One region of the Rhodococcus sp. 06-1460-1B genome, then DNA from elsewhere that is predicted to be linked to it. Evidence: predicted binding sites of a transcription regulator. Region 1 holds the regulator's gene; the other holds the start of a gene.
What was found. Region 1 encodes LexA, which represses DNA repair genes until DNA is damaged. Its sites were predicted from a motif close to CGAACANNTGTTCG; they were not measured.
Positions count from the first base shown of each region.

Region 2: the regulator LexA is predicted to act here: its motif matches at 1,908-1,921, upstream of CH268_RS13790 (CoA transferase subunit A).

Region 1 covers NZ_NOYS01000018.1:16,767-22,530, reverse strand. The annotation lists gene ptsP (phosphoenolpyruvate--protein phosphotransferase) at 110-1,777, shown strand; gene CH268_RS06115 (uracil-xanthine permease family protein) at 1,798-3,069, shown strand; gene CH268_RS06110 (acyl-CoA dehydrogenase family protein) at 3,223-4,365, shown strand; gene lexA (transcriptional repressor LexA) at 4,445-5,128, opposite strand; gene CH268_RS06100 (hypothetical protein) at 5,528-5,764, shown strand, end outside.
Region 2 covers NZ_NOYS01000025.1:129,864-135,627, forward strand. The annotation lists gene fdhD (formate dehydrogenase accessory sulfurtransferase FdhD) at 1-444, shown strand, start outside; gene CH268_RS13785 (CoA transferase subunit B) at 427-1,110, opposite strand; gene CH268_RS13790 (CoA transferase subunit A) at 1,107-1,856, opposite strand; gene pcaH (protocatechuate 3,4-dioxygenase subunit beta) at 1,966-2,682, shown strand; gene pcaG (protocatechuate 3,4-dioxygenase subunit alpha) at 2,675-3,313, shown strand; gene pcaB (3-carboxy-cis,cis-muconate cycloisomerase) at 3,356-4,702, shown strand; gene pcaDC (bifunctional 3-oxoadipate enol-lactonase/4-carboxymuconolactone decarboxylase PcaDC) at 4,702-5,764, shown strand, end outside.

The DNA of each region.
Region 1 (5,764 bases):
GACGACAGACGTACACGCAGGATCCGAGGAGGACCACATGACGGGATCGGTCAGCACCGCATCGACCGGACACACCGATGCAGCACCTGCTGCAGATGGGACGTCGTCGATCGGAGCGGAGTCCACGACACTGCGCGGCACACCCGTCGTGCCCGGAGTCGGCTACGGACCCGTCATCCGTCCCGGGGCACGTCCGGCCATCCCGGCCGACACCGGTGAGGTGGCCGAAGCGAATCGCGATGCGGAGAAGGACATCTTCGACTCGGCCGCGAACGCCGTCGCGACGCGGCTGCGCGGCCGTGCAGAGTTGGCGACCGGGGCAGCGTCGGAGGTGCTGTCGGCGAATGCGGCCATGGCATCGGACCGTGGTTGGCTCGGGGCCGCACGATCCTCGATCGCCAAGGGCAGCACCGCCGTCACCGCGACTGCTGCCGCGACCGAGAAGTTCGCCGCCATGTTCACCCAGCTCGGCGGATTGATGGCCGAACGAGTGACCGATCTGCGCGACATTCGCGACCGTGTCATCGCCGAAATTCTCGGTGTGCCCGAGCCGGGTGTTCCCGTGCCGGCCGAACCGTCGGTACTGTTCGCCGACGACCTGGCACCCGCCGACACCGCGGGCCTCGACCCCACCCTCATCGTCGGCCTCGCCACCTCACTGGGCGGTCCGACCAGTCACACCGCGATCATCGCGCGGCAGCTGGGGATTCCCTGCATCGTGGCCGTCGCAGGCCTCGACGACATCGCCGCCGGCACGCATGCATCCGTGGACGGAACCAGTGGACGCATCGAACTGGAACCGGATGCCGACACCGCCCGCGCGGCAGTCGTCTCGGCCAGGGACGAATTGGACCGAGTGTCTCGGTGGATCGGGCCGGGCGCGACGTCCGACGGACATTCCGTCGATATCCTCGCCAACGTTCAGGACGGTGCCGGTGCCCGCGCAGCGCGCTCCAGCGCAGCCGACGGGGTGGGATTGTTCCGAACCGAACTGTGCTTCCTGGACCGCGATTCCGAACCGACCGTCGACGAGCAGGCGGAGATCTACGGCCAGGTCCTCGACGCCTTCGCCGGCAAGAAAGTCGTCGTCCGCACCCTGGACGCCGGCTCGGACAAGCCCCTTCGATTCGCCAACCACCCCGACGAGGCCAATCCGGCGCTCGGCATCCGCGGTATCCGTATCGCCGAAGCCGACCGCGGCATTCTGTACCGCCAGCTCGACGGCATCGCCGCGGCAGCGAAGGCGACCGATTCGTCCCCGTGGGTGATGGCACCGATGATCGCCACCGCGCAGGAGGCACAGGACTTCGCCGCGGATGTGCGCGAACGCGGACTGACCCCGGGCGTCATGATCGAGATTCCCGCTGCCGCTCTGCTCGCCGAGCACATCCTCGAGCACGTGGACTTCCTGTCCATCGGCACCAACGATCTGGCTCAGTACACGATGGCCGCCGACAGGATGTCGGCGCAGCTGGCCGGTCTGACCGATCCGTGGCAACCGGCCGTGCTCGCGCTGGTGGCGCACACGGCGGCGGCCGGCGCGAAGGTGGGCAAGCCCGTCGGTGTCTGCGGCGAAGCTGCCGCCGACCCCCTGCTGGCCTGTGTGCTGGTAGGAATGGGCATCACGTCGTTGTCCGCGGCCTCCGCCGCCGTCGCCCACGTCGGGTCCAAGTTGGCGACCGTGACCCTCGATCAGTGCAAGGCCGCTGCTGCCGCTGCACTGAAGACCGACAGCACCGCCGCAGCCCGTGAGGCAGTGAGCGCGATCCTCGGGTGACGCAATAGTCTCTTCCCATCATGAGAACTATGGGTTGGACGCTGCACGGAAACGGACGAACCGTCGACGCGGGGGCGGTGGTCGCACCGGACGAACGGTTGTCGTGGCCACGCACTGTCGGCATCGGGATGCAGCACGTCGTCGCGATGTTCGGGGCCACACTGTTGGTTCCGACCATCACCGGTTTCCCGGTCTCGACGACGCTGCTGTTCTCGGGCATCGGCACCGCGCTGTTCCTGATCATCACGCGCGGGCGGGTACCGAGCTACCTCGGGTCGTCGTTCGCCTTCCTGGCCCCGCTCGGTGCGACCGCAGCAGACGGACCCGCCGCGCAGCTCGGTGCCGTTCTGTGTGTCGGCGTCGTGTTGGCTGCGATCGGCTTCGTCGTGAAGTTCGCCGGAGCGCGAGTGCTCGACGCAGCGATGCCGCCAGTCGTCACCGGTGCGGTGGTCGTATTGATCGGACTCAATCTGGCCCCTGCCGCGACGACCTCGTTCGAGGCGCAACCGCTCGTCGCGGCCGTCACCCTGGTGGCGATTCTCCTCGCGACGGCCGTCGGTCCCGGTCTGGTGGGTCGGCTCGGAATCCTGCTCGGTGTCGTCGTGGGCTGGGTATTCGCTGCCGTCACCGGCGGTATCGCGCAACCACGACTCGATGCTCTGAGCGCCGCGAGCTGGATCGGGTTACCCGAGTTCCGTGGCCCGTCCTTCCAGCTGTCGGTGATTCTGGTGGCGCTGCCGGTGGTGATCGTCCTCGTCGCCGAGAACGTCGGACACGTCAAAGCCGTCGCGGCGATGACCGGAAAGAACCTCGACGATGTCGCCGGTGACGCTCTGATCGCCGATGGGTTGGCGACCACCCTCGCCGGGGCCGCCGGTGGATCGGGAACCACCACGTACGCGGAGAACATCGGCGTCATGGCCGCCACCCGCGTGTACTCGACCGCCGCCTACTGGGTTGCCGCGATCACCGCGATCGTGTTGGCGTTCTCGCCCAAGTTCGGTGCGCTGATCTTCACCGTCCCGGACGGTGTCATCGGTGGAGCGACACTCGTGCTCTACGGACTCATCGGACTGCTCGGCGTTCGAATCTGGACCGATGCCAAGGTGGATTTCACCGATCCCGTGAACCTCACCGTCGTCGCCGCCGCACTCGTCGCCGGAATCGGCGACCTGACGCTCTCCGTCGGATCGGTCGAACTCGGTGGTATCGCGTGGGGATCGCTGGGCATCCTCGTGGGATACCCGATCGTCTCGGCGTTGGCCCGAGGGAGAACGACTCGACGACGCTAGCAGGGGCGGTCACGGATCGCGCGCGTTTTGGTCATCGACCCTCGGTGCACCGCGAACGTACTGTTGAACCGTGACGTCAGTCGCACCGACGACCGCGCTGTGACACCCCTTTCTCGCGGTCGACGACGGTGCGCACCGAACAAGGAGACCCGCGTGGAACGCACACTTTTCGAGCCCGAGCACGAGCTGTTCCGGGAGTCGTACCGGAAGTTTCTCGAACAGCACGTAGCCCCCAATCACGCGAAGTGGGAAGAGCAGAACATCGTCGACCGCGGCGTCTGGGTAGAGGCCGGCAAGCAGGGCTTCCTCGGGACTGCCGCACCGGAGGAGTTCGGCGGCGGCGGCGTCAAGGACTTCCGCTACAACGCCATCGTCACCGAGGAAACCACCCGCGGCGGCTACAGCGGCATCGGCTTCACCCTGCACAACGACGTCGTCGCGCCGTACTTCATCGAGTTGGCCAACGACGAGCAGAAGCAGCGGTGGCTGCCCGGATTCTGCTCCGGTGAGCTGATCACCGCGATCGCCATGACCGAGCCGGGTACCGGTAGCGACCTGCAGGGCATCAAGACCAAGGCCGTTCGGGACGGCGACGACTGGGTACTGAACGGCTCGAAGACGTTCATCACCAACGGCATCAATGCCGATCTGATCATCGTCGTAGCGTGCACCGACCCCGAGAAAGGTGCCCAGGGCTTCAGCCTGTTGGTCGTAGAGCGCGACATGCCCGGATTCGAGCGTGGTCGCAACCTCGACAAGATCGGCATGAAGGCCCAGGACACTGCGGAACTCAGCTTCACCGACGTTCGGGTTCCTGCCGCCAACCTGCTCGGCGAAGAAGGTATGGGCTTCATCTACCTGATGCAGAACTTGCCTCAGGAGCGGCTCTCGATTGCCGTCGTCGCCGCTGCGGCCATGGAATCGGCACTGGAGATGACCATTCAGTACTGCCGTGACCGCAAGGCATTCGGTAAGTCGATCGGAAAGTTCCAGAACACGCGATTCGTGTTGGCGGAACTCGCTACCGAAACCACCGCCACCCGCATCATGGTCGACAAATTCATCGAACTGCTCAACGACGGCAAGTTGACCGTGCAGGAAGCTGCCATGGCCAAGTGGTGGACCACCGAGAACCAGGTCAAGCTCATCGACCGGTGCCTTCAGCTGCACGGTGGGTACGGCTACATGAAGGAGTACCCGATTGCCAAGGCGTACATGGATTCTCGGGTACAGACCATCTACGGCGGCACCACGGAGATCATGAAGGAGATCATCGGTCGCGGACTGAATCTCTGATTCTTTCCATCGTTCAGGACCGAAGAGAAGGGCCGCAGCATCTGTGCTGCGGCCCTTCTTCGTTGTGTCCGAACAGAGTTCAGAGCTTGCGCATCACGGTGACGACCTTGCCGAGAATGGCGGCATTGTTGCCCGGGATCGGCTCGAACAGTGGGTTGTGCGGCATGAGCCATACCTCACCCTTGGAACGCTTGAACGTCTTGACCGTGGCCTCACCCTCGATCATCGCCGCGACGATGTCGCCGTTGTCGGCCACGGACTGTTGACGCACCACCACCCAGTCGCCGTCACAGATCGCCGCGTCGATCATGGACTCGCCGACGACCTTGAGCAAGAACAACGATCCCTGACCGACCAACTCGCGGGGGAGTGGGAACACGTCCTCGACGGCTTCCTCCGCCAGAATCGGTCCACCCGCGGCGATCCGTCCGAGAACCGGCACGAACGTCGGCGTCGGCAACCGATCCTGCTCGTCGGACGCTGCCGAACCGTCCACCGCCGCCGCGGCCTGGTCGGCCTGCACCTCGTCCAGTCCGCGGACGTCCACAGCGCGAGGGCGGTTGGCGTCGCGCCGCAGGAACCCCTTGCGTTCGAGGGTGCGAAGCTGATGTGCGACGGACGACGTCGACGTCAGGCCCACGGCATCGCCGATCTCTCGAATGCTGGGTGGGTATCCGCGCTCGGTGACCGAGGCCCGGATGACCTCCAACACCTTCCGTTGGCGCTCGGTGAGCCCTGCACTGATGTCGGTGCCCACCTCCATGGCCTTCGGGGTCGGCTCGGCAGCCGGCTTTCCGGCTGCAGCCTTGCCGACCGTCGAGGATCCGGCTCGCGTGGAACCAGCTTTCGTGGAACCCGTCGTACTGGAACCGGTGATGGACCTCGTCGAGGTCTCGTCCTTCATGCTGTCGGCCTCCTGCTGATGCGGCTGGATTCGGTCTACGCGGTATCGATCCACGCGGACTGGAGTTGATGATGTCGACTCGTATGGCGTGTGGTTTCTGACACGAATCTAGCGTGTATCAGCTGTTGAATCAAACATCTGTTCGACTCGTGTCGCGTTTTCTACAGACTTTGTCGGAGGCGCGTGATAGAACTTCGAACAAGCGTCCATCGAACGCCTGATCGAACAATCGATCCAACGAGCGAAGACGAGGTTCCGATGACCATCACCACCGATCGTCCCACCACTGCCGGTATGCGTTCGCGATCCGGTGTCGTCGAGCGTCGTCGGCGCTCGCGGCCCGTGTTGCAGAACCACGCGCGTCGGACGCAGAACGGCCCGTGCTTGCCTGTCGTGGACGAGTCCTGGACCGACGTCACCGATCGTGAGATGGCGGATCGAGACTTCGACGACACCTCGGCCCATTTCGCGAGCCAGACCGTGCGCCCACGCTCT
Region 2 (5,764 bases), on a different contig from region 1:
TCTCCTGCTGACGACGACGTCGTGGTGACGTCCGATACCCTTGCCGGGCTACCGGACACCCTGCGCGCAGCGCAGAAGGTCTTCGACACCACGGGCGGCTTGCACGCTGCGGCGCTGTTCACTGCGGACGGCGACATGCTCGTCCTCCGCGAGGACGTCGGACGCCACAACGCGGTGGACAAGGTCGTCGGCTGGGCCACCGAGCACGATCGAGTTCCGCTGCGCGGCACGATATTGATGGTCAGTGGCCGCGCCTCGTTCGAGCTGGCGCAGAAAGCGGTGATGGCCGGGATCCCCATACTTGCTGCGGTGTCCGCACCGTCGTCTCTCGCGGTCGATCTCGCGACCGAATCAGGACTGACGGTGATCGGCTTTCTCCGCGGCCGGTCGATGAACATCTACTCCCGCGCCGACCGCGTCCTGGTGTCAGACGGTATCTCCTGAGTCGTTCCGCAGGCTCCACTCCCTAGCAACATCGACGAGTAGCTCGGCTGCGGTGGCGTTCCTCACCTCGTCCACCGAGATTCCCGGCGCGGTCTCGACGAGGCGCAGTCCGTCGTCGGTGACGTCCAGAACCGCCATGTCCGAGATGATCCTGTGCACGCAGCCCTTTCCGGTCAGCGGCAGAGTGCAGGACTGCAGAATCTTCGGTTCACCCTTCCGGGAGACGTGCTCCATCATGACGATCACGCGACGGGCACCGTGCACCAGATCCATGGCACCACCCATCCCCTTGACCATGTGCCCGGGGATCATCCAGTTCGCGAGGTCGCCGGTGGCGCTGACCTGCATAGCACCCAGCACGGCGACGTCGACCTGGCCGCCGCGGATCATTCCGAACGACTGCGACGAGTCGAAGTAGGACGAGCCGGGAAGCACCGTGATGGTTTCCTTGCCCGCGTTGATGATCTCGGGATCGAGTTCGTCCTCGGTGGGATAGGGGCCGACGCCGAGCACGCCGTTCTCGGAATGCAGAATCACCGAGACGTCGGTCGGAATGTAGTTGGGCACCAGGGTCGGCATGCCGATTCCGAGGTTGACGTACTGCCCGTCGCCGAGCTCCTGCGCCACCCGGGCGGCCATCTGTTCGCGGGACATCTTCTCGCTCATGCTCGTACCGTCCTCTGCTCGATGCCGACCTCGACCGGGCCGACATGCACGACCCGCTGCACATGGATGCCCGGGGTGTGCACCTCGTCCGGACCGATCTCCCCCGGCTCGACCAGGTGCTCGACCTGCGCCACGGTGATCCGACCCGACGCGGCGGCGGGTGGATTGAAGTTCCGTGCGCTGGCATGGAACACCAGGTTTCCGTGCCTGTCGCCCTTCCAGGCGTGGACCAAGGCGTAGTCCGCGACGATGCCGCGCTCCATCACATAGGTGACCCCGTCGAATTCCCGGGTCTCCTTCGGCGGACTCGCCACGGCGATGCCGCCGCTGCCGTCGTAGCGCAGCGGCAAACCGCCGTCGGCCACCTGCGTCCCGACACCCGCGGGGGTGAAGAACGCCGGAATACCGGCACCACCGGCTCGCAGCCGCTCGGCGAGGGTGCCCTGCGGGGTCAGCTCCACCTCCAGTTCGCCGCCGAGGTACTGCCGTGCGAATTCCTTGTTGGATCCCACGTACGAGCTGATCGTGCGCCGAATGCGGTGCTGCGCCAGCAGCACTCCCAGACCGAAGCCGTCGGTCCCGCAGTTGTTGCTGATGGTTTCGAGGTCGGTCGCTCCCTGCTCGAGCACCGCGGCGATCAGGATCTCCGGCACTCCCACCAACCCGAACCCGCCCACGGCGATCGACGACCCGTCGGGGATGTCCGCTACCGCTTCTGTGGCACTGGCCACGACTTTGTCCAACATGGCAGCGACGGTACCCGACAATGTGCGTTATGTGAACAGGTTGCCACCATGCGAACACCTGTATACGGTGGCGAGTGCGCTTGATCACCACGATCGTCAGGAGCTGTCGATGCTTCACCTCCCGCCCGAGTACCGGGACCAGACGGGTGTCCATGCACCACGCGACTTCGCCGAGTACCGGACCACTGCCCTGCGGCATCCGGCGCAGCCGTTGACGCTTCTCCCCCAACGACTGACCGAGATCACCGGTCCGGTTCTGGGCGAGGGACGGGTCACCGACTCCGACGCCGACCTGACGCTCGCGCGAGGTGGTGAAGCTCAGGGTCAACGCATCATCGTGCACGGACGAGTGCTCGACAGCGACGGCAGAGCGATCCCGAACACCCTCGTCGAGGTCTGGCAGGCCAACGCGGGCGGGCGTTACCGACACTCGGGTGATCGCTGGCCTGCACCTCTCGACCCACATTTCGACGGCGTGGGCCGAGTACTCACCGATGCCGACGGCCGATACCGGTTCACCACGATCAAACCGGGCGCGTACCCCTGGGGCAACCACCACAACGCATGGCGGCCTGCCCACATTCACTTCTCCCTGTTCGGTCACGCATTCACCCAGCGGTTGGTGACGCAGATGTACTTCCCCGACGACCCCATGTTCTTCCAGGATCCCATCTACAATGCAGCCCCCGAAGACGCGCGTGCTCGCATGATCAGCACCTTCGATTACGAAGCAACACAACCGAACTGGGCTCTCGGGTTCAAGTTCGACATCGTTCTGCGCGGACGCAACGCCACCCCGTTCGAGGAGGACGACCACGATGACTGACCCCGAGTTCGCTCCCCGGTACCCGGTGGTGACCGGTGCCGATTTCACCACCGCACCGTTCGGTCAGACGCCCTCTCAGACGGTCGGGCCCTACGTCCACATCGGTCTGCTGTGGCCGGACGGACAGGACGTGGTATCTCCCGGCACCGCCGAGGCGATCACCCTGACGTTCACCCTCGTGGACGGGGCTCGTCAACCGGTGTCCGACGCCATGATCGAGACCTGGCAGGCCGACTCCGACGGTCGCTTCGACCATCCGGACGATCCACGGGGTGCCGTGGCACCACGTGTCGCAGGTTTCCGCGGCTTCGGTCGAGCATTTGCCGATGCACGGGGAACGATGACGATCACGACCATCAAACCGGGGCCGTTGCCCGCCGAGAACGACCTCGTCGAAGCACCCCACATCGACGTCGGAATCTTTGCCCGCGGAATGCTCGAGCGGGTCGTCACGCGGATGTACTTCCCGGACGAGGCCGAGGCCAACGAAATCGATCCGGTGCTGTCCGCCTTGCCCGCCGACAAGCGGGCCCGACTCGTCGCCACCACAGTGGACGGCGGCTACCACCTCGATATCGTGTTACAGAACACCGATCCGGACGGAGACGAGACCCCGTTCTTCGCGCTGTGATGCACGCTCCCGAACTGATCGACGATGCGGCGAAAGAGGACCATGGCTTCCGATAGAGGGGCACTGTTCGATCCGACATTCGGCAGCGAGCTCATCGCACCGATCGTCGGCGACCGAGGCTGGGTTCGGGCGATGTTCGACGTCGAGGCAGCCCTCTCCCGGGCCGCTGCCTCGGTCGGCGTGGTCGACGCGAAGCATGCGGACATCATCACCGCGGTCGCGGCCGAGTTGGGTGAATCTCTGGACATCACAGCACTCGGAGCGGCTGCAGCGGCCGGTGGGAATCCGGTGATACCACTGGTGAAAGTGCTGCGAAACGCGGTGTCCGAGCGCGGAGTTCCTGCTGCTGCAGTGCACCCCGGGGCGACCAGCCAGGACATCATGGACACCGCGTCCATGCTCGTCGCACGTGACGCACTCACGGTCGTCGAGGCGTCGCTCGGTGATGCACATACCGCGGCGCGAGGCCTGGCGCTGGCGCACCGAACCACTCCTATGGTCGCGCGCACCCTCGGCCAGCAGGCGTTACCCACTACTTTCGGGCTGGTGGCCGCCAATTGGGCTGGGGCGCTGCATCGTTCGAGTCACCGTCTCGCTGCGGTTCGGCGGTCGTGCTGTGTGCAATACGGTGGTGCCGCCGGAACGATGGCCGCCGTACATCCGCACGGTCCGGCCATTGCCGCCGCGCTCGCGGACGCCCTCGGTCTGGCACCACAGACTGCGCCCTGGCACACCGACCGCGTCACCGTCGCAGATCTGGCGTGCGCGTTGGGTATTGCCGCGGGCTCCATTGCGAAGATCGCCGGGGACATCGTGTCGATGTCCGCCACCGAACTGGCCGAGGTGTCCGAGAACGCGCCGGGAGGTTCGTCGGCAATGCCACACAAGCGCAACCCGATCGCCGCCGTCACCGCGCGGGCTGCGGCCCGACGGGTGCCGGGAGCCGTTGCGACAGTGCTGGCGAACATGGACCACGAGCAGCAGCGCGCCGCTGGACCGTGGCACGCCGAATGGGAAACCGTCACCGATCTGCTACGCCTCACCGGCGGCGGTGCGCATCGTATAGCGACGAGCCTGACCGGTCTGCATGTGCATCCGGATGCCATGGCGCGCAACCTCGAAGCGACGGGTGGTGCACTTCTCGCCGAACGGGTCACGGCGGCGCTGGCACCGCACACCGAGCGCGCCCGCGACATCGTCACCGACCGATGCGCAGCAGGTGCGCCACTGGATACGGATCCCGCCATCACCGCCTTCTTGACGCCGGCGGCGGTGCGCGAGATGTTGGATCCAGCAGGCTATGTGGGTCACGCACCCGACTTGGTCGACGACATCCTCGCTGCGTGTGCACCGGACACCGAACGCCCCACGGATTCGAAGGACATCTGATGACAGTCACTCTGGCTCACCACCGCACCGAGGGGCCGCACCCCGGTGCGGATACCGTCGTGCTGATCGGCTCGCTCGGCTCGGACCGATCGATGTGGGACCCGCAGGTGGGCGCACTGTCGGCTTCCGTCCACGTGTTGACGGTCGATCTACGGGGACACGGTCGATCACCGGTACCCCCCGGCCCCTATTCCGTGGCCGATCTCGCCGGTGACGTTCTTGCACTGCTGGATTCACTCGCTCTGGAACGCGTCCACGTGGTCGGACTCTCCCTCGGCGGTGCCGTCGCTCAATGGATTGCGATTCATCGCCCCGAGCGGGTGCGCACTCTGACACTGCTGTGCACGTCCGCCAAGTTCGGTGAAGCCGCTCAGTGGATCGACCGTGCCGCGACCGTCCGCGCCTCGGGGACAGCAGCACTCGCAGACGCTGTACTGGCACGGTGGTTCACGCCCGAACTCGCCGCCCGCGACACCGATCTCGTCGCACGGTGTCGACGCATGATTGCCGAGACCTCCGACGAGGGGTACGCGGCCTGCTGCGAGGCATTGTCCGAGTGGGATTCTCGCGCGGACCTCGCCAGGATCGCCGCTCCCACCCTCGTGATCGCGGGCCGACAAGATCCGTCGACCACTCCGGACGATCTGCGCTTCATCGCCGACGGCGTTGCAGGATCGACGTTCCTGACACTCGACCCGGCCGCACATCTGGCGAACGTCGAACAGGCAGGCCGCGTCACGGCGGCCATTGCCGCTCACGTCGGAGCGGATGCGTACTCCGCCGGACGGTCCGCGGCGCACGACACCGGAATGGCAGTGCGGCGCAGTGTGCTCGGTGACGCCCACGTCGACCGCAGCGTTGCAGCGAGGACCGAATTCACGTCCCCGTTCCAGGATTTCATCACCCGAACTGCGTGGGGCGACGTCTGGGCTCGTCCTGGACTCGACCACCACACCCGCCGACTGCTGACTCTGGCCGTTCTGACGGCCCTGGGTAACCACCACGAACTCGACATGCACATCCGAGCGGCGTTGCGTGCCGGTATCGCACCCGACGAACTCG